Regions from separate parts of the Solibacillus sp. FSL W8-0474 genome, predicted to be linked through region 4. Evidence: riboswitches for the same ligand, from Rfam matches in the RefSeq annotation. Region 4 holds a riboswitch; each other region holds the start of a gene.
What was found. Region 4 has a riboswitch for thiamine pyrophosphate ahead of tenA (thiaminase II). Riboswitches for the same ligand answer to the same signal wherever they lie in the genome.

Region 1 (4,769 bases), 1.7 Mb from region 4:
GGATATTGTTCCAGACTGAAGTCCTTTAAAATCGGTTTGAAACACAGGAAGTAAATTTTCAAGCTTAATAGCCCACATCGGAGCAATAATTAATAAAATTAACCCGCCGACAACAAAAGGGAAAAAGAGAATGTTTAATTTGAAAATGGCCACCCTCGAGCCAGATACTGCATATATAACGACAAGGATAAACGCTAAACAGACAACTTCCAATGGGGTACGATCAAAAAAGTACTCCTGAGACAAGGTAGCCATTTCCCTCATTTGAAACGAAGAGATAATAATATATTGAAAAACAAAAATAAAGCATAGTATGACTGCCACTGGCTTTGATACTAAATAGGAGGCAAAAGAGAAAAAGGGTTCATTTGGGAAGGATACCGCTATTTTTGCTAAAATCCATCCTAAAAGAAGCGCGATCAACCCTCCAAATAAAATTGCTATCCAGCCATCCGATGATACAGTATGTTCGGTTATATACCGAGGCAAAAATAGAATTGTAATACTAATCGTATTCGAAGCAACAGCAAACATAATGTCTTTATCTTGAATCGATTCATTGTTTTTATAAAGTTTCATTACTTCACTGATCCTCCGTCTTTCTTTTTCCTATTCGATTTCAGGAATGGCTGAAATGAGCGTTTTGACAATACTGTAATCGGAGCCCTTACGACAATATTTTCAAGGGTCCATAAGTTGCCTGGAGAAAATGATTGTGTATATGGAATACCAATACTTTTTAAGTTGGCAAGATGAACATAAATCATAATAAACACTAAAATAATTCCGTATAGTCCTAAAATTGCGGCAGCAAATATAGTAGCGAGACGAACTATTCGCAAGCCAATCGCAAAGCTGTAATTGGGTATTGTGAATGCACAAATGGCTGTTAGAGAAATAACTATAACCATGATGGGAGTTACAATCCCCGCCATAACGGCAAGTTGACCAATAACTATACCGCCTACAATCCCAATTGTCTGACTGATTTTATAGGGGAGTCTTGTTCCAGCCTCCTGCAATACTTCATAAAAAAAGACGAGGATTAAAGCTTCAATTAAGGACGGAAATGGAATCCCTTCCCTAGCGGCAGTTATCGTAAATAATAGCTGAGCCGGAATTAATTCTGGATGGTATGAAATTAATGCAACATATAGGGCTGGTAAAAATATAGTCATGTAGAAAGAGAATAAGCGCAATAATCGTAGTAATGAACTTATTAACCAACGTTGGTTATAGTCTTCTATTGACTTTAATGAATCCCCGAAAGTGATAGGCATTAAGAGAGCAAAGGGTGACCCTTCAACAATAATGGCTATTTTACCTCTCAATATATTGAAAGCCACCCTATCCGGTCTTTCTGTATCTAAAATTTGTGGAAAGGGTGACAGAAGATTATCTTCAATCCACTGTTCAATAAATCCAGAATCCGGTGCGAAATCAATATCAATTGTTTTAACGCGACGCAAAACTTCCTGTAAAAGGTCTTCTCTTACAATCCCATCAATATAACAAATGGCAATTTTCTGGTTGGAATGTGTGCCAACTTCCATCATATCGACTCGAAGATTGGGGTCTTTGATTTCCTGGCGAATGAGCGAGAGGTTAATTTTAAAATTCTCTATAAACCCTACTCTGGACCCTCGAATAACGGATTCAGATTGCGGCTCCTCAAGGGCACGATATTCCATTCCGCTCGTTCCGATAAGTGCGGCTTCACTTACACCTTCCAGTAAGAAAACTGTATCGCCGGCTAAAAGCGTTTTAATTACCTGCTTCATTTCCTTTGATCTGTTGATCTCAGCAATGGCAATTATTTCTTCATAGACATGATCAAACAAATTCGAGTGAATATGTTTTCTGTTTAATTCAAGAATTTTTAATATATTTTTATTTAATAAATCCTCGTTTATAAGCCCTTTTATATAAATTAAAGCAAAAGGATGGTTCAACCGGCCAATTCTGCTTTTTCGGATAATAAGATCTGCAGAATTTCCAAGTATTTTTTTTATTACTGCAATATTTTCATCTAATTGGCCATCGAGATATTGGCGACTATTGTTTTTTTCATTTGAAGATTGGACCATTTTCTTAACTCCTGTTCAAATGATGTAATAAGTTTATTGTTTTATTTTTTCCAAATAATATGCAATTCATACTTTAATTCGATGTATTATTGAACCTTTATAACGTTGGTATAGAGGCACGTAAATGTATGAATTTGACATTCGACATACCTGTTGATAGTATGGAGGAACAAACAAAATAGCATATATTGCGGGGGGACTCTTTTGAGTTGAGAAGGTTAAAACCTGACTCTTTGAACCTGTCAGTTAAAACTGGCGTAGGGAAGCGATTCATTATATTTATAAGCAATAATTTGAATTGTGCTTTCCCATTTATTTAGGGAGAGCACTTTTTTGTTTTTTATGCTAAGTGAATTTCTACCTGTAAGACCCGTCTTGTGAATCTATTCGTTCATATGAAGAATGATTATAGAAAGGTGATGGAAATGGCTACTAAGCAGGAGATACAAAATGAAATTATCCAGGCTGTAGAAACAGTAAAAAAGGCGAATCCGATGGCAGGTTCCATTACAAACACTGTCACGATTAATTTCGTTGCAAATGCACAGCTTGCTGTTGGAGGTTCTGCCGCTATGGTGTATTTACCGGATGAAGCAGAATTTATGGCTAAAGCGGGGGGAGCAACCTATATAAATGTGGGTACGCTATTACCTATTTATCAAGAGACATTACCTCATGTAGCAAAGGTATTGCATGAAACAGGAAAACCATGGGTGTTGGACCCTGTCGCTGTAGGCATTGGTTCACTAAGGACAGAGCTACTACAGGAATTTAAGGCATTTAAACCGACCATTATTAGAGGAAATGCATCAGAAATTATAGCATTGGCAGGTTTATGGGCATTAGATGGAGGAGCAGAGGAATCAAGGGTACGAGGTGTGGATGCTACAGATTCTGTACACGAGGCTAAAAGAGCAGCGATTGCTCTTGCAAAGTGGACGGGTGGTGCGGTTGCTGTATCAGGAGAAACGGATTTAATAACAGACGGCTCTATTATAGCTATCTCTTATGGGGGCTCTCATTTTATGGAGAGAATTACGGGGGCAGGCTGCTCGTTAGGTGGAGTTGCCGCTGTGTATGCAACAGCAACTACTCCGTTTATTGCAGCCATTACTGCTAGTGCAGTATACAATGTAGCTGGAAAACGCGCTGAGTTAAAAGTAGATGGTCCAGGAAGTTTCCAAGCGCAGTTTTTGGATGAATTATATAAAGCAACAGCAGAAGAAATTGCAAACAACTCATTTGATTTGGAGGAGATTAATTTATGAATACATTAGTAGCAGTAGCAATTGCGCCTTTTGGTGTAGGGAATGAATTGGGACAGGAAATCGCCGAGGTTGTGAAAGTCATTCGAGATTCGGGGTTACCGAGTCGAACTACATCAATGTTTACAGAAATTGAGGGAGAATGGGATGAAGTGATGAAAGTAGTAAAAGAAGCGACTTTTATACTTGCAGAAAAAGGAATTCGAACAGAAGTGGTGTTAAAAGCTGATATCCGTCCGGGATATACGAATACGATCAATACAAAAATAGATAAAATAAATGATATTTTAGGAGGGTAATATGGGTAATATCAAAAAGCTTGATATTTCAGCCTATTTAGTTATAGGTCCTGAAAATACAAAAGGCCGTCCAGTCGCAACGATTATTAAAGAGGCAGTAAGTGCGGGCTTTACTTGCATCCAAATACGTTCCAAAGTTGCTTCTGCAAGAGAATTGATTCAATTAACACGTCAAGCAGCAGAGGTCATTGAAGAAGCTGGAAAATCCGATGAGGTTGCACTCCTAGTAAATGACCGTCTTGATGTTGTTTTAGCGGCTAGATCACAAGGGATTAAAGTAGATGGCATTCATGTAGGACAAACAGATATCCCAGTGAGCGTTTGTCGCGAATATTTAGGGGAAGACCTCATTATCGGTTTATCTGCTCGAGCTGATCAATTATTTGACTATATTAAAACAGAGGATGTCTCTCAACTTGATTATTTTGGCGTAGGACCGTTGCATGAGACCTCAACAAAACCTGATTGCGGAATTGGGGAAGACGGAAAAGTGATTACGAGAAGTATTGCTGATATTACGAAAGTTGCTGAGCTTAGTTCGATTCCCGTAGTCGTAGGCGGGGGTGTAAAACTCGCGGATATTCCTACCTTAGCAAAAACTGGTGTAGACGGTTTCTTTGTCGTTTCAGCTGTAACGGAGGCTGAAAATCCAAAGCAAGCAGCAACAAATTTAGTGAACGCCTGGAATAATTATAAGTCTGTTAATTAAAACTTTTAAATTGAAACCCCATTACCTCAAGAGTAGGTAATGGGGTTTTGCTCTTTTCCAGATATATCCTTCTGTTAGGGAGCAAGTTCTTTTTAAAAGGAATAAAAACAGTTCTGTTGAATAATTACAAAGAGAAATAAAGCGCTTCGTGTAATGAGTAAGCGTTTTAACTACATAGAATTAATAAAAATTTCTAGTTTAAAGGAGGAATAAAATATTGAGATTATCCGAACTTAATCCAATCTTCTATTATTTACGAATTGAACAGAAAAGGCTTTTTCGGTCTATCGAAAATCTAATAGAAAGAAAGCGATTTGCAACGTATAAAGAGTTGATAACTACATTCCCTTTTACATGTAAAAAACACCAATCATTGCTAAGAAGGAAATTAGGAGACAGTGATCCTAAC
Region 2 (4,769 bases), 1.7 Mb from region 4:
CTGAAGACCTCGTTTAGTAATTTGTGTTTCGATTTGAGCAACCGCTTCTTTTAGCACTTGTACTCGAGCATAAAATTTATCGTTGCCAGGGATTAAACACCAAGGGGCATTTTCTGTATTTGTTTTAGCAAACATTTCATCTGCCGCTTCCATATATAAATGGAACTTTTCACGATTTCGCCAATCTTCATCTGTGAGTTTCCATGATTTATATGGGTCTGCCGCTCTTTCCATAAAGCGCTTCAATTGCTCATCCGCATCAATATGAACCCAGAACTTAACTATAATATAATCTTCATCCGTTAATTGCTTTTCAAAGTCATTTATTTCGTTATAAGCACGCTTCCATTCATGTTCTTTTGCAAAGCCTTCAATGCGTTCCACTAATACACGACCATACCAAGAACGGTCAAAGATGGCAATCTGGCCATGCTGAGGCAGCTTCCGCCAAAAACGGTGCATATAGTGATAACGCTTTTCGTGTGGCTGTGGCGCGGAAATTGGTGAAACGATTAAACCACGTGGATCAATGTGTTCTGTTAATCGCTTTATTGCGCCCCCTTTGCCTGCTGCATCCATGCCTTCAAATACGAAGATGAGACCGATTTTATTGTTGTATAAAAATTGCTGTATATTAAGCATTTCATACTGCAACTCTTTCAATTGCTTTTTGTAGAGCTTCTTATCCAATTTTAATGTCAGATCCAGATCGTTTAGGTTTTGCATTCAACGGCCCCCTCTATTGCGAATCATTATATATATTTTACTTGAAAGTGTTTAGAAATGGTAATTGTTGCTGTAATTTATTTGAATCGTTTGATTATTTTATGTTAATCTAATCTCCCTATAGAACAAAAGTAAAAAACGTGGCCGCATTATATGCTTCCACGTTTTTTAATTAGTCTTCTAATGTTGTTAAAATAATTGGTTTATCTTTCGTTACAATAATCGAATGTTCTATTTGTGCAACTAATGATTTATCCGGAGTAATAAATGTCCAACCATCTCCGGATTCAACAATATGCTCTGCCTTTGCAGAAATGAACGGCTCTACTGCTAAAACCATCCCTTCTTTCATAATTGTTGTATCCCAAGCATCATAATAGTTTAATACGTGGTTAGGCTCTTCATGCAATGATTTACCTAAACCATGACCTGTTAAGTTCATAATTACCGTTAGGCCGTGATCACGCGCTTCACGCTCAACTGCCTTACCAATTTGATTTAATTTTGAACCTGCTTTAATTTTTGTCATTGCACGTTCAAATGCAGATTTTGCTACAGCACAAAGTTTTTCCTTATCTTCATAGCCTTTTCCAACAACAAAGGAAATTCCTGTATCTGCAAAATATCCATTTAAAGAACCTGATACGTCGATATTGACGATATCTCCTTCTTGAATCACTTTATTACCTGGAATACCATGTGCCACTTCATGATTCACCGAAATGCAAGTATAGCCTGGGAAGTCATATTCACCTTTTGGGCCTGAAATAGCGCCAGCATCAGCAAACATACGTCCTGCAATTTCATCCAATTCTTTTGTCGTCACGCCAGGTACTGTCGCAGCTTTCATCGCTTCACGAATTTCAGCACAAATACGTCCTATTTTTTTAAACGCTTGGATTTCTTCTTGAGTTGTAACAATCATGTGTAACTTCCTTCCTCTTAAACAATGTCTACCCTTAACTATAACATACTTAAAATCGGTTGTAAGTGTTCATTGTTTTTTTAAATGATGTGTTTAAATACAGGAATTATGTGCAAAAATGATATATAGATTAATGTACATTTATAATAAAAAACAAACTAGATTTGAAGTGTGGAAATCCGCACTGCAAACCTAGTTCTATTATAATAATTTAATTTATTGTACTTTTTGCAATAAACGTGGTGCAGAAGTGAATAACAGAACGGCAATAATAGCTGTAATAATTGTTGCTGGCAGCATGTAGGAACCGTTGTAGAGAATTGAATATGTCCATACATTATCGTCGCCTGCAAATTCCTTAAAGAAGACAACTCCGGCAAGTAAGTGGCAAACGAATCGTAAAGCTCCACCTAATAACGTACCTATTATAATATAGAGTGCCATCTTTGTTTTATGGAGTGACTGTGTTGCTTGCAATAAAGGCTTTCTTATAACTGCGGCTAAACCTACTACAGTAAAAGCAAGACCATAATCCAGAATTGCCTGAAGCCAGTGGACGATATACGCTCCAAACATCATTTGCATTATTCCAATTAGTAGGCCAGTTGCAAGACCTGCTGTTAGCCCCCAACGAATTGCCATTAAAATAATAGGAACCATTACAAAGCTGATCGATCCACCTTGTGCCCACATTTTAAATGATATTTGATCCAACACCAGTCCGACGGCAGCGAAAATCGCTATTTCCACCATCATAAGTAATCTTTTTTTGTCCATAACAATGCTCCTTTCTTTTTTCCGATGTAACAGAAGTGAAGAAGGAATAGAAATTCATCTGCAAAAATAAAAAACGATAATCAGGACAAAAGCCTGACTATCGTTTGAACAGTCGGTTTCTATCCACATCCCTACGCAAGTGCTAACTTACAGGTTCAAAGAGTCAGTGCAGTTACGTGCACAATCTCAGCCGACTTACTCGGCTCCCCTTGTGGTACATCTAAATAATTATTGTTTGAACAAACTTATTGTATCGAATAATTTTCCAACTTTCAACAGCCGATTTTTTTGAAACTAAATTCCAGACAGATGCGTATACAAACAAAGGAGTGAATGAAATGAATCAATCAAAAGGTTTGAGTGCTTTAAGCTATTTAAGCTTTTATTTTGCACCGTCTATCTTGCCGTTTATTATATATATAGTTTCAAAAGATGATTTTGTAAGGGCGCACTCCAAAAAGGCTTTTATTACACAGTTTATCCCGATTGCTTTTGGTATTTTGTATATTATTTACTTTTTCGTTTCACTTTTTTTAACGCATGAAACGTTGACTATGCAAGATTTCTTTGTCAGTTCACATTTTATTGCCATTGTAGTTTTAGTTATTATGGTTTCAATAGTAGGGATTTGGAATTTAGTGAAAGCTATTAAAGTTCTACGTTAATGTTTATGAAAGCTTCATAATTGGGTATATTTCTTATACGAAATGATATTCGTTAAGGAGTGAACACTTATGAAAATTAACAAACTTGTTAAAACAGCAATTAAGTATGGTCCAATACTTTATCCAATTATAAAGAAAATGATGGATAAAAAATCTACTCCACAACCCGCAACTGCTACACGCCGAGCAACAAAACGCTAACGTAAAAAGACATTTCACCCTGTCATTCGAGTGAAATGTCTTTTTTTGATAACATTTATTTAATAATAATTTCCGTTTTACTATAGCCTTCTTTTAGCTTTTGTACTTGTAAAATAGCCGGCATAGCTGCTTTAAGTTCGGCAACATGTGAAATTACCCCAATTAGTCGTCCTGTCTGCTGTAGGTCGATTAATATATCTATAGCCCGGCGCAACGCCTCTTCATCCAATGTACCGAAGCCTTCATCGATGAACATCGTATCAATATGCACACTGCCTTGAACACTTTGGATAACATCTGCCATTCCTAAAGCTAATGAAAGTGATGCATTGAACTTCTCACCGCCGGACAATGTTTTTACATCGCGTGTTTGCCCTGTATTACTATCATATACATCAATACTTAACCCGCTTTGAGCATTTCCTTCCTTGCGACCCGTTGACTTTAAAAAGTATTGACCATTTGATAAAACTCGAAGTCTCTCGTTTGCAGCATGTGTTACTTTTTCTAAATAACCTATTTGCGCGAATCGCTCAAAAGAAATTTTCGCTTCATTCTGTCCACGAATTAAATCATAAACATGTTCAACTTGCATTAATTTTTCTTTATAATCTTCTATTTGTCGAGCTGACTTTTCAAGCTTTTCTAAAGTTTCCCCACACTGCAATGTGTAAGAATGAACTAACTTCATTTCTGAATATTGTGCTTCTACTTGCTCTGTAAGAAGCGTAATTTGTTGCTCAAAAGCTTTTAAGTCCACCAATTCTTTTCCTTCTAGCATTTGATGTTCTTCTGCAATTTGCACTGTTAAAGTATGAAAACTTTGCTTATAGTTATCTAAAGTTTCCTGAATTTGCTGTTGAACATGCAATGGAAGCAGTGCTTGCTTATATGCTTCTAAATGGAAGCCTTCTTGTATGAGTATAGACTCAAATGAAGCTTGCGCTATTTTATTTTCCTGTTGTTTGTCTGTTAAATTATTCATTGCATGTTGATAATTAACTTCACAAGACTTTTCTTCTAATTGGATATTTTGCAATGCTTCCAACGCTTTTTGTATTGTATTTTTCAAATGATGATACTTTTGCTGAAGGCTTGTCAATGCTTCTGTAACTTGTTGAACCGTAGAAAATTGCGGCAGTAAAGACTTTTCACTTTGCTCAAGCTTTCCCTTCTCTTGTGCATATTGTTGATCAATTTCCGATACATATTGCTGCCCTTTTTCAATCCGACCTTGAAGCACTTCTTTGTTTTCCAATAGCTGTTCCAACTTTTTCTTTTCTTTTACTAGTTGCGCTTGTTGCTGTTTTTGCATCGATAATTGATTCGTCAATATAGATAGTTGCTGCTCGTATTCGTCAAGAGATGAAGGGTCAATTTTCAGCTGTTGAAGTATCATCTGTTTTTCATTTAATGCCGCTTGTTCTACCTCCAATTTCGAACTTATTTGATAAAAGTTCTGCAGTGCATTGTCA
Region 3 (4,769 bases), 880 kb from region 4:
ATTAAATTCATGATTGCCATAAGTCGCTGCATCATAATCTAGCGCAATCATTGATGCAATAGAAGGATGGACTTCTCCTTCTTTTAATTTTTTCACGGATTGAATGTAAGAGCCAAGAGGCGTTCCTTGAATGGCATCTCCATTATCAAATAATACCGTATTCGGGTTTTCCTCACGGGCTTTTTCGATGAGCAGCGCAGTTTTTGCCAAGCCTAAACTATTCGTTGGCGCATCTTTATAATAATCATAGTTCATAATATTAGTATGAATATCCGTCGTACCTAAAATGCGCAATGCCACGGTCGTATTTGCTTCAACTGGGTTATATTCCGCTAAAAACCGCTGCAGAATCTTTTGCATTTGCATTTTCGTGACAAACTCATTCGGTTTGATCGTCCCGTCTTCATAGCCTGTTAATAAGCCTAACTCTACTGCCTTTGCCATCTCTTGACGATTCCCAGATCCAATTTTATTCGCATCTTTAAATTGATTTAATACATTTTCGGAATATTGTTTTTCATCCTGTATACCCCTAGCTGCAATAAGGAAGGCATGTGTGCGTGTCAATTTTTCATTTGGTGCAAATTGTGTCGGTGTTTTACCTTTAATTAACTTTAGTTCCACAGCCTTTTCAATATATGGCTTCAGTGAATCGGGTACGTCCTTAAATTTAACGGATTGTCCAGAACCTACTTCTACCCCTAATGCATCAATGACTGCCTTCACAAAATCTCCGCGTGTCATTTCTTCATTGTTGGAAGTAGATGCCGCTGATACCCCAGCCATTCCACTAGTTAAAAGTGTTAATGTAAGGGCCGAAGCAGAAAGTTTTTTCCACATTTTTTTCACTCCTATTATCTAAATTGTTCAACAAGTCCATCATACTAAATTGCCAGAATAGTAGAAAAGAGCAAATTGATACATTACTATATCTAGGCAAGTAGTACTTTTTGAGAGTTAAAAAAATGCCACAAGCTATTCACTTCAAGAAACGGGTACAATTTACTCAATAAATTAATTAAATTACTTGCACATCGAAAATTCCTCGGTGCTCCTGGTAGGCAAAATGGTTTGTAGGACCAAATCCATGACCAATATTCAGTGGGTAACGAATTGCTAATTGGACAAACTTTTTTGCTTCAATGATCGCTGTTTTTAATGGCTTCCCCTTCGCAATTTCTGCAGTAATTGCTGCTGAAAATGTACATCCTGTTCCATGTGTATGAATTGTTTTCAGTCTTTCTGTTTTCATTTTAAAAGGCTTTTCCCCTCGAATAAACACCGTGTCAATCGCATGCTTACCCGCTAAATGACCACCTTTTATCACTACACATTGCATACCTAAATTTAATAAATATTCCCCTGCAAGCTCTATTTCCTCCTCGGTTTTGATCGTTAGCCCGGTCAATACTTCTGCTTCGGGTATATTCGGTGTACAAACCGTAGCAACCGGAAGTAGTTTTTCCTTTAAAGCTATTGTTGCTTGCTCTTTCAGTAAGCTAGCACCGCCTTTTGCAATCATTACTGGATCTACAATAAGTGGTATTTCTTTAGATTCCAATACCGAGACAATTGTTTCTACGATCTCTGCATTAAACAGCATACCTGTTTTAACAGCTTTTAAATCAAAATCATCGATTACTGCATTTAATTGATCCTTTACAAAATCAGCAGTAGCAGGATAGATTCCATGCACCCCTTTTGTATTTTGAGCCGTTAAAGCTGTAATCACTGATGTACCGAATACTCGAAGCTCTTGAAAGGTTTTTAAATCAGCTTGGATGCCAGCCCCGCCCCCACTATCGGATCCTGCTATAGTACATGCAATCATTTTTACCACTCCTAATAAAAATATTATTAAGTGACACTGCAAAAGAAAGACCCCACGTAAAATACGCGGGGTCTTAGTAAGTACATATGTATAATTGTACTTTGCTCCCTACGTCCGTATTAACGGTCAGGTTCTAAGGGTCAGGTTTTAACCTTCTCAACACAAATGTGTCCCCCTGCAAATGCATTTAATTACGTCGAGTGTATCAGAATAAAATTTACATAGCAAGTAAATGGTAAATTTTCAGATTCATAATATACTTTCTAATGCGAAGTACAATTGTAAATTGCCACATCACTTATAAAAACTCAGATGAGCTATAAGCATTTCATCTGAGTTTTTATTTATTCCTATTTTATTTCTTAACGACATTAAAGTTTGAACCGATAAGTTGCCAGTTTTGGGGGAAAGGTAAACCAAGTTTCCAGTAACCGACACCCCGTAAATTCAGTCTTTTTACTAGATTAAATTTTGCCTGAATGGAACGTGCATCTTCAAACCATACAATATGTGAACGTCCTTGCTCATCATAATAGTTAAAGTAAGGTGCCTGTGCGGTATAGTCATATTGAATGGCTGCATTATAACGTTTGGCTATTTCAATTGCACGCTGTGGACTTAATGCTTCTGCATATTCTCCCCCTTGCACAAAAGGTAACGTCCAATCATACCCATACAAATTTTGCCCAAGTAAAATTTTATTTGCCGGAATTTCCGTTAAAGCATATTGAACTACTTGTTCAACTTGAGGGAGCGGGGAGACAGCCAGAGGAGGTCCTGCTGAATACCCCCACTCATATGTCATTAGCATAACAAAATCTACTATTTCCCCATGAGCTCTATAATCATGACCGACCGTCCATTCACCTGGCTGATTCGCACTCGATTTTGGCGCCAGTGCTGTGGAAACTGTATAACCTTCAGCATGCATACGCTCTACCGCGCTTCTCAAGAAATTATTATAGGCTTCCCTTTGGTCACCTGGTATTCTCTCAAAATCAAAATGGATATCCGAAACATTCCCAATTCTTTTTGCTTCTGCAATAATATTGTCAAAAAGTAAGTTTTGTACTGCTTTACTTTGAAAAATATCACGTGCTAGCTCACTACTGAACTGATAATCTTCTAAATTCGTTATCGCCATTGCAATACTCGCATTATTTTCTGCCGCCAAACTAGGTAATGGTTCAATTACTGGTGCCTTTAATGAACCATCCCGTCCTGCTTCATAGCTGAATAGGGCTAAATACGTTAAATAGGGACTCGTTTCACGAACTTGATTTACTAGTAGCTCACTTACTTCGTCGCCTCTTGGTTCAACATAAGCAAAAATTTCAGCAGATGTTTTCGCAGCGGGTGGAATATATAAACGTGTTCCTATCATTAATAACGCGTTAGGAGATAAACCATTTACTTGTGCAAGTGTCAAATAATTCACGTTAAAACGTTGTCCTATTGACCATAAGCTATCCCCTGGTTGAACAATATAATATTGACCATTTACTGGAACCACAAGCGCTTGCCCTACAACTAAGCGATTAGGCTCAGGAATTTGATTGGCATCTACAATATTCTGTATCGTCGTTCCATAAGCTTGCGCAATTCCCCATAGCGATTCTCCTGGCTGTACAACATGAATTTGAATTGTCGGTCCTCCTTTTTCTATATACTAATTTATGAACTTAATGCTCTATTAATGCGAGAGAAAAAGTCATAAATGAATAAGAGCACTTTTTGAAATAATTTTTATACAAAACTAATTAAGATATGCGCAACGTAGCAAACTTTTTCATACTATAAATGTGAGGTGAAAAAATGCCAAGAGTTAAGTACCGCGATGCAGATGTCGATTTGATGGCAAGAATGATGCGAGCTGAGGCTGAAGGTGAAGGCAAGCAAGGGATGTTATATGTTGGGAATGTAATTGTAAATCGAGTTGTTGCGGATTGTTTAGACTTTAGAGACGTCAGAACAGTAGAGCAGGTTATTTTTCAAGTTCAGGGAAATAACTATTCTTTTGAAGCAGTTCAAAAAGGAAATATGTTTTATCAGCGCGCAAGACCTACTGAACAACGTTTGGCAAGGCAAACATTAGATTTTTGGAGAGACCATCCAGCAAAATATGCCCTCTGGTATTTTAATCCTTCAGGGGAATGTCCTCCTACATGGTATGGGCAACCATTTACAGGGCAATTTAAACAACATTGTTTTTACGAGCCTGTAGCCGGAACATGTGAAAGTGTATATATGGGATAGTTTTACCTTTCTCCATATTATTAAAGAGCCTTTAATTAAGGCTCTTTTTTATTTGAAAAGAAAATCAAGATTAACTATTTTTTGTTGGACTGCTGATTTTTGTCATGATTTGTTTTATTGTTTTTATTTTTTAGTTTGGAATCAAATTCTTCTGCAAATTCAGCTACATTGTCTTCTGGATTTCGATCATGACTTGTTTTGTTATGATGCAGTTCTTTATAAGTAGCAAAAGGATTATGTGTTCTTTCATTCAATGTCTTTTTGTTGTTTTTGCTCATTTTCTCCACCTCCTACTGATTTAATGTGCTCAGTATTGGGGGTTTTATGCCTTTTTCCATCTTCGTTTACTTCCTTACTTTTTGTGATAAAAAACTGATCTCATGCCATATTAAGAAGGAATCCAATCGAAAGGAGAATACGAAATGGGCAGAGACGACAGCACAAGCAAAGGAACTAATAAGAGGTCGTTACCTCAAACACCTAAGAATGAAAAAATTGCTCCAAACAAAATGAGAGAAGAAATCGCAAATGAATTAAATGAACTACATCGCCTTGTAGAAAAGGGTAAAAGTAACGCTGCAAAAAATTATAAGTAAAAAGTAAAAGGACCTTCACAACAGAATACTACTGTTGGTGAAGGCCTGATTTACTTCTTAACAAAGGTTAGAACTGTTTAGCTTTC
Region 4 (4,769 bases):
TCTTCTGAAAAAATATTCATTCTTCTTACGGCAAACGTTAAAATTTCTGCCTGGGATATTTCTACTGCTTTTTTCTGCACCTCAAACGACGGATATTTCCCTGTCCCTAACAGCAGTCTGGATTGAAACGTGCGATCTGCGATTTTTAACATATTTCATCCTCCTCCAACAAAATGAACAATCTCTACCACATCACCTTTTGATAAGCGCGTCGTTTCATAGCTTTCTTTCATGACAATTTCCTGATTCACTTCTACGACAACAATTCGATTTTCTAAGCCATAATATTTCAGTAATTGCTGAACATTTTCAAAAAGCTCGAGTTGCTTTCTACCATTCACTGTAATAGACACCGCTTACTCATCTCCTGTTAGGTCGATTGATCTGAAAAGCCTCGACCCATTCTTTTTTCACAGTCCTATTTAATATAAAGCTCGCAATCATCTCACCAGTTGCTGGTGCTAATAAAACCCCGTTTCTATAATGTCCTGTTGCAAATAATATCGATTCATCATGTGGATGAAAGCCTATAAATGGTTTTTGATCGAATGTTTGTGGACGCAATCCCGACCATGCAGCATTCATCTTCATCTGACCAATTCCAGGAAAGAGTTCCTTCGCTTTTTGAATCAATGTTTCCATGCCATCTAGACTTACGTGTTCTGACCAATCATTTTCCTCCATAGTAGCTCCAATAACTAGCTCCCCATTATTTCTAGGAACGATATAGTATTTATCATGAAAAATAGTGTGTTTTAAAAAAGTGCTTCTTCCTTCCACAGCAATACATTCCCCTTTGACCGGTGTTATTTGCTGCTCTACACCTAGCTGCTGAAAAAATGGATTACTCCAAACACCCGCAGCAATAACAACCCGTTTTGCTTTGAACATTCCTAGTGTTGTATCTATTTGAAAAGTATCCAGCTGCTTTTGAACCTTTAACACCTTTGTATGCTCAAAAATGGATGCACCGTAAACTTGTGCCCCTTTAAGAAAAGCCTGGCATACACGATACGGCATTACACTAATATCCTCTTCAATATAGGCAGCCCCTATTATATACGGGGAAACATCGGGTTCTAGATTTCTTACTTCATTTGCCTCAAGCCATTTCACAGTGGGCAGTGTGAGTATTGCCCTTAATGCTTTCTTGTCACGTTCAGAAAAGGCCAGCTTTAAAATCCCTCCCTTTTTGCAGCCAATGTCAATGCCACTTAGACCGTATAGTTCATCCTTTAACTCCGTATAGAGCGCCTGACTGTATCTCGCAAAAGTGAAGAAGTCCTTTCCATCGCCCTCATATTCCGAATGTGCTCCAAGCATACCCGCCGCTGCACTTGTCGCTTTTAGTCCAATTCGACTTTCCTCAAGCACGGCCACCTCAACTTGATTCTTTGCTAAATAATAAGCAATTGCACTTCCAATAATTCCTCCGCCAATTACGACTACGTCATAGCTTGTTTGCATCTTTAATGGCCTCCCTGTATTGGTTCGCTGCTGCAAACGGATGCGTTGCCGAAAAAATCCCGGACATAACCGCAATCCCATCTGCATTTACATCATGGAGTGCCAGGACTCGATCTACATGAATTCCCCCAATCGTGAAGACGGGAATTTTTAAGTTCTTTTTCATTTCATTGATAGGTGAAAGACCGTTTGGAACCTTTCCTTTTTTGCTGTTTGTTTCAAAGCAATGTCCATAAAGAACATAATCAGCCCCTTGCCGCTCTGCCTCCATTGCGCCTGTATAATCATGAACCGATTTCCCTATATTGAGATGCTGAAATTTCTCTTTCACCTGTTGTACAGAAAACCCTATTTCGGGTAAATGTACTGTGGGAATATCGCTATACAAGGCCATATCCACAAGACTATTTATGATTATTTTCTCTTTTGGAACCTCTCCTGCATCCAAATATTCAAGTAGAGTTATCACTTCTTTTATTGTTTTTGTCTTTTCACGTATTTGTATATAATCCACACTTTGCTGTATCTGAATAATTTTTTGCGCTAATGCTAAAATCGGCTGACAATCATCTGTTACTGCCATTAACTTCATACAACTATGCCCTTATAAAATCGTAGCATGCTCATTCATATACACTTCCTGTTGCCAATCCTGACAAGTCCAGGACATTTCCCAAAACTGCCATTCATAATAGCAACTGCGCTTGAAATGGGCTGTCAATTCACGTTCATCATTTCCTGGCATCTGTGCAAAACGATTCATCATCGCCTTTTGCTTTTCAATGGTCTCTTCCATCTCAGCTGAAGCATATAAATCAATCCACTGTTGATACAACTTAACACCCGGTGTTGCTTTTCTTAATGCGGCCCCGATTTCCTGATATAACCACGGACAAGGTAGTATCGCAGCGTATGCGTCGGCAATCGACCCTGTATAAAATGCTTGATACATATGACTAACATAATTGTACGCTGCAGGTGCTGGTTGGAAATTTCTGATTTCTTCAGGTGTAACGTGCAACTCTTTGAAAGTCGAACGGTGTAGTTCTAACTCTGCTTCCCGTATAAAGTTCGCGGTTTCCAGGAAATAAGCTACATCTTCATCTTCATTAACTTTTGCCGCCAGCATTGCAAGTAGTTTCATATAATGCTTTAAATAATAGGCGTCCTGCAGCATATAAAATTTAAACTTTTCCAGCTCCAATGTTCCATCAGCAATACCTTGTACAAATGGATGCTTCAAACTGGCCTCCCAATAATATTCCGTTTGCTTTCTTACTTCTTTACAAAAATCCATCCTATTTCCTCCTTGGAGGCGTAAGCAAAAAAGGCACCTCTACAAAAAGTAGAGATGCCTAAAAAAGTGCATATGTACGCACTTATTGCTCCCTACGCCAGTATTAACTGTCAGGTTCTAAGGGTCAGGTTTTAACCTTCTCAACACAATTGTGTCCCCCCGCAATTAAAAAATTTGCAAAAGAAAAGCTCTCCAAAAAGATGGAGAGCGCCACGTACGATTATTAGCTTGTACATTTTGCTCCCTACGCCCGTGTTAACGGAACAGGTTCTAAGGGTCAGGTTTTACCTTCTCAACACTTACGTGTCCCCCTGCAAATTCATTTAATTACTACTAGTCTACTGATAATTCTGAATAAATGCAACGGTAATTTAAATTTTTTCCTACTGCCTACCATTTTCTCGCTTCATTCGCTACGTAAAGTCCGACAGTTTTATTTTGCTTCCAAACATTGTTCCAGCGTTTTAGTGGCACCGAGGCTTCACCGGCATATGGTGCAATTTCAACCGTCATCGCAGGTCGGTCTTTAACTTTTGTGAAGTAGTCCTCAGAAGCTGCGATTGGTTCGTTTTTTGTTGTTACGGGCATCATTTTATAGCCTGTAATTGAGGAAACTCCCTTTACTAGCTTTTTAGTACGAGCAAATTCGGTCTTCGCTCGACTCCAATATATAATTTGACCGGAAGAATGATAGGATACATAGGCTAAATGATTGCCGCGATCAATCAGTCTTTTCATTGCAAGTGCTTCAGGCTCTGTATTCGGCGCCTTACCTTTATATTCTTTAAACGAAGGCTTTGTCATTTTTATTAATTGCCAGTTCACATTGAATTGACGATTTAAATCGACACCATTTATATTTGCTTTCCAACGATTAAAATTGGAGCTCCCATTCATCGCTCTTAACTTGGCCATAGGTGTTTTCACTTTTCCACCTTGTGAAAGTGTTACACCATCTGGGTTAACCATTGGTACAAACACAATACTTACCTCACTTAATATCGTTTTTACATCATATTTTTCTATCTTCGTACCATTCAAGTAAGCCTTTAAATATGTATCAATCATTTCCATCAGCACATTGGTCGTCATATGTTCCCGACCATGGAAAGCTGCATCGAATAAAACTTCCTTTTTACCAGTTCCGAGCTTTATGGAATAGAGAGAACGCCCTTCAACTGATTGTCCGATTTCCTGTAAATTCGTAATTGAAGGATACATTTGTGATATTAGCTTTAACTTTGAGGCTACCTCATCAAATGTTAAAACTTTCGAACCGTCGACTAATTGGTCATAGTGGACATCGGTTAAAGTAAGAAAAGTGGTTTTAGACGAATTTTTTACGATACCTTGCTTACCATGTATCCCGGTTAATAAAAGCTTCTCACCTTTTGCTACTTTTTTTATAACAGCCCCATTTTTATCTTTCAATTCTATATTCTTTTTTGCAATCACTTGTACCGGATATTTTCCAAGGTCAACCTTTTCTGTAGCAGCATTTGTAGTCATTGGATTAATAATGGCTGCTGCAAAAAATATTAAACTAAAAAGCAATATTTTTCCCATGAAATTCCTCCCACTTAGGTGTATAAAACTTAACTTCTATACCCTTAACTGTACAATAAAAAACGGCCTGTAAGAATATTATTCCTACAGGCCGCCCATATTAATTGTCTTTTACATCTTTACGATTTTTCTTCAGCATTCTTGATAATACTTCATATACAATCGGAACGATGATTAAAGTTAGTACTGTTGATGATAATAAACCACCAATTACTGTTACGGCTAAGTCCTGAGATATTAGTCCGCCACCAGCACCACCGAATGCCATTGGTAACATCGCACCAATTGTTGCAATCGCGGTCATTAAAATTGGTCGTAAACGTGTTGCCCCGGCTTCCAATATTGCTTCACGCATATTCATACCTTCATGTTCCATACGGATAATACGGTCTACAAGTACGATTGCGTTCGTGACAACGATACCGATTAACATCAGTAG

Region 1: linked by a shared signal. The riboswitch ahead of thiM (hydroxyethylthiazole kinase) and the one ahead of tenA (thiaminase II) in region 4 are both predicted to bind thiamine pyrophosphate.
Region 2: linked by a shared signal. The riboswitch ahead of thiT (energy-coupled thiamine transporter ThiT) and the one ahead of tenA (thiaminase II) in region 4 are both predicted to bind thiamine pyrophosphate.
Region 3: linked by a shared signal. The riboswitch ahead of thiD (bifunctional hydroxymethylpyrimidine kinase/phosphomethylpyrimidine kinase) and the one ahead of tenA (thiaminase II) in region 4 are both predicted to bind thiamine pyrophosphate.

The regions. Positions count from the first base shown of each region.
Region 1 is NZ_JBBOQJ010000001.1:3,536,917-3,541,685, reverse strand. Features, by position in the region: gene NYE67_RS18005 (GerAB/ArcD/ProY family transporter) at 1-579, opposite strand, end outside; gene NYE67_RS18000 (spore germination protein) at 579-2,087, opposite strand; TPP riboswitch at 2,270-2,369, shown strand; gene thiM (hydroxyethylthiazole kinase) at 2,513-3,355, shown strand; gene NYE67_RS17990 (MTH1187 family thiamine-binding protein) at 3,352-3,651, shown strand; gene NYE67_RS17985 (thiamine phosphate synthase) at 3,653-4,360, shown strand; gene NYE67_RS17980 (VanW family protein) at 4,578-4,769, shown strand, end outside.
Region 2 is NZ_JBBOQJ010000001.1:3,477,744-3,482,512, forward strand. Features, by position in the region: gene NYE67_RS17715 (polyphosphate kinase 2 family protein) at 1-726, opposite strand, end outside; gene map (type I methionyl aminopeptidase) at 899-1,651, opposite strand; gene thiT (energy-coupled thiamine transporter ThiT) at 1,868-2,428, opposite strand; TPP riboswitch at 2,540-2,648, opposite strand; gene NYE67_RS17730 (DUF4870 domain-containing protein) at 2,767-3,093, shown strand; gene NYE67_RS17735 (hypothetical protein) at 3,163-3,294, shown strand; gene NYE67_RS17740 (SMC family ATPase) at 3,350-4,769, opposite strand, start outside.
Region 3 is NZ_JBBOQJ010000001.1:2,708,826-2,713,594, forward strand. Features, by position in the region: gene NYE67_RS13645 (bifunctional 2',3'-cyclic-nucleotide 2'-phosphodiesterase/3'-nucleotidase) at 1-840, opposite strand, end outside; gene thiD (bifunctional hydroxymethylpyrimidine kinase/phosphomethylpyrimidine kinase) at 1,019-1,831, opposite strand; TPP riboswitch at 1,920-2,018, opposite strand; gene NYE67_RS13655 (glycoside hydrolase family 18 protein) at 2,187-3,476, opposite strand; gene NYE67_RS13660 (cell wall hydrolase) at 3,647-4,087, shown strand; gene NYE67_RS13665 (hypothetical protein) at 4,162-4,365, opposite strand; gene NYE67_RS13670 (hypothetical protein) at 4,510-4,683, shown strand; gene NYE67_RS13675 (YpzG family protein) at 4,751-4,769, opposite strand, start outside.
Region 4 is NZ_JBBOQJ010000001.1:1,825,480-1,830,248, reverse strand. Features, by position in the region: gene NYE67_RS08950 (thiazole synthase) at 1-152, opposite strand, end outside; gene thiS (sulfur carrier protein ThiS) at 156-353, opposite strand; gene thiO (glycine oxidase ThiO) at 361-1,467, opposite strand; gene NYE67_RS08935 (thiamine phosphate synthase) at 1,451-2,059, opposite strand; gene tenA (thiaminase II) at 2,072-2,764, opposite strand; TPP riboswitch at 2,837-2,935, opposite strand; TPP riboswitch at 2,989-3,087, opposite strand; gene NYE67_RS08925 (M14 family zinc carboxypeptidase) at 3,155-4,330, opposite strand; gene NYE67_RS08920 (efflux RND transporter permease subunit) at 4,431-4,769, opposite strand, start outside.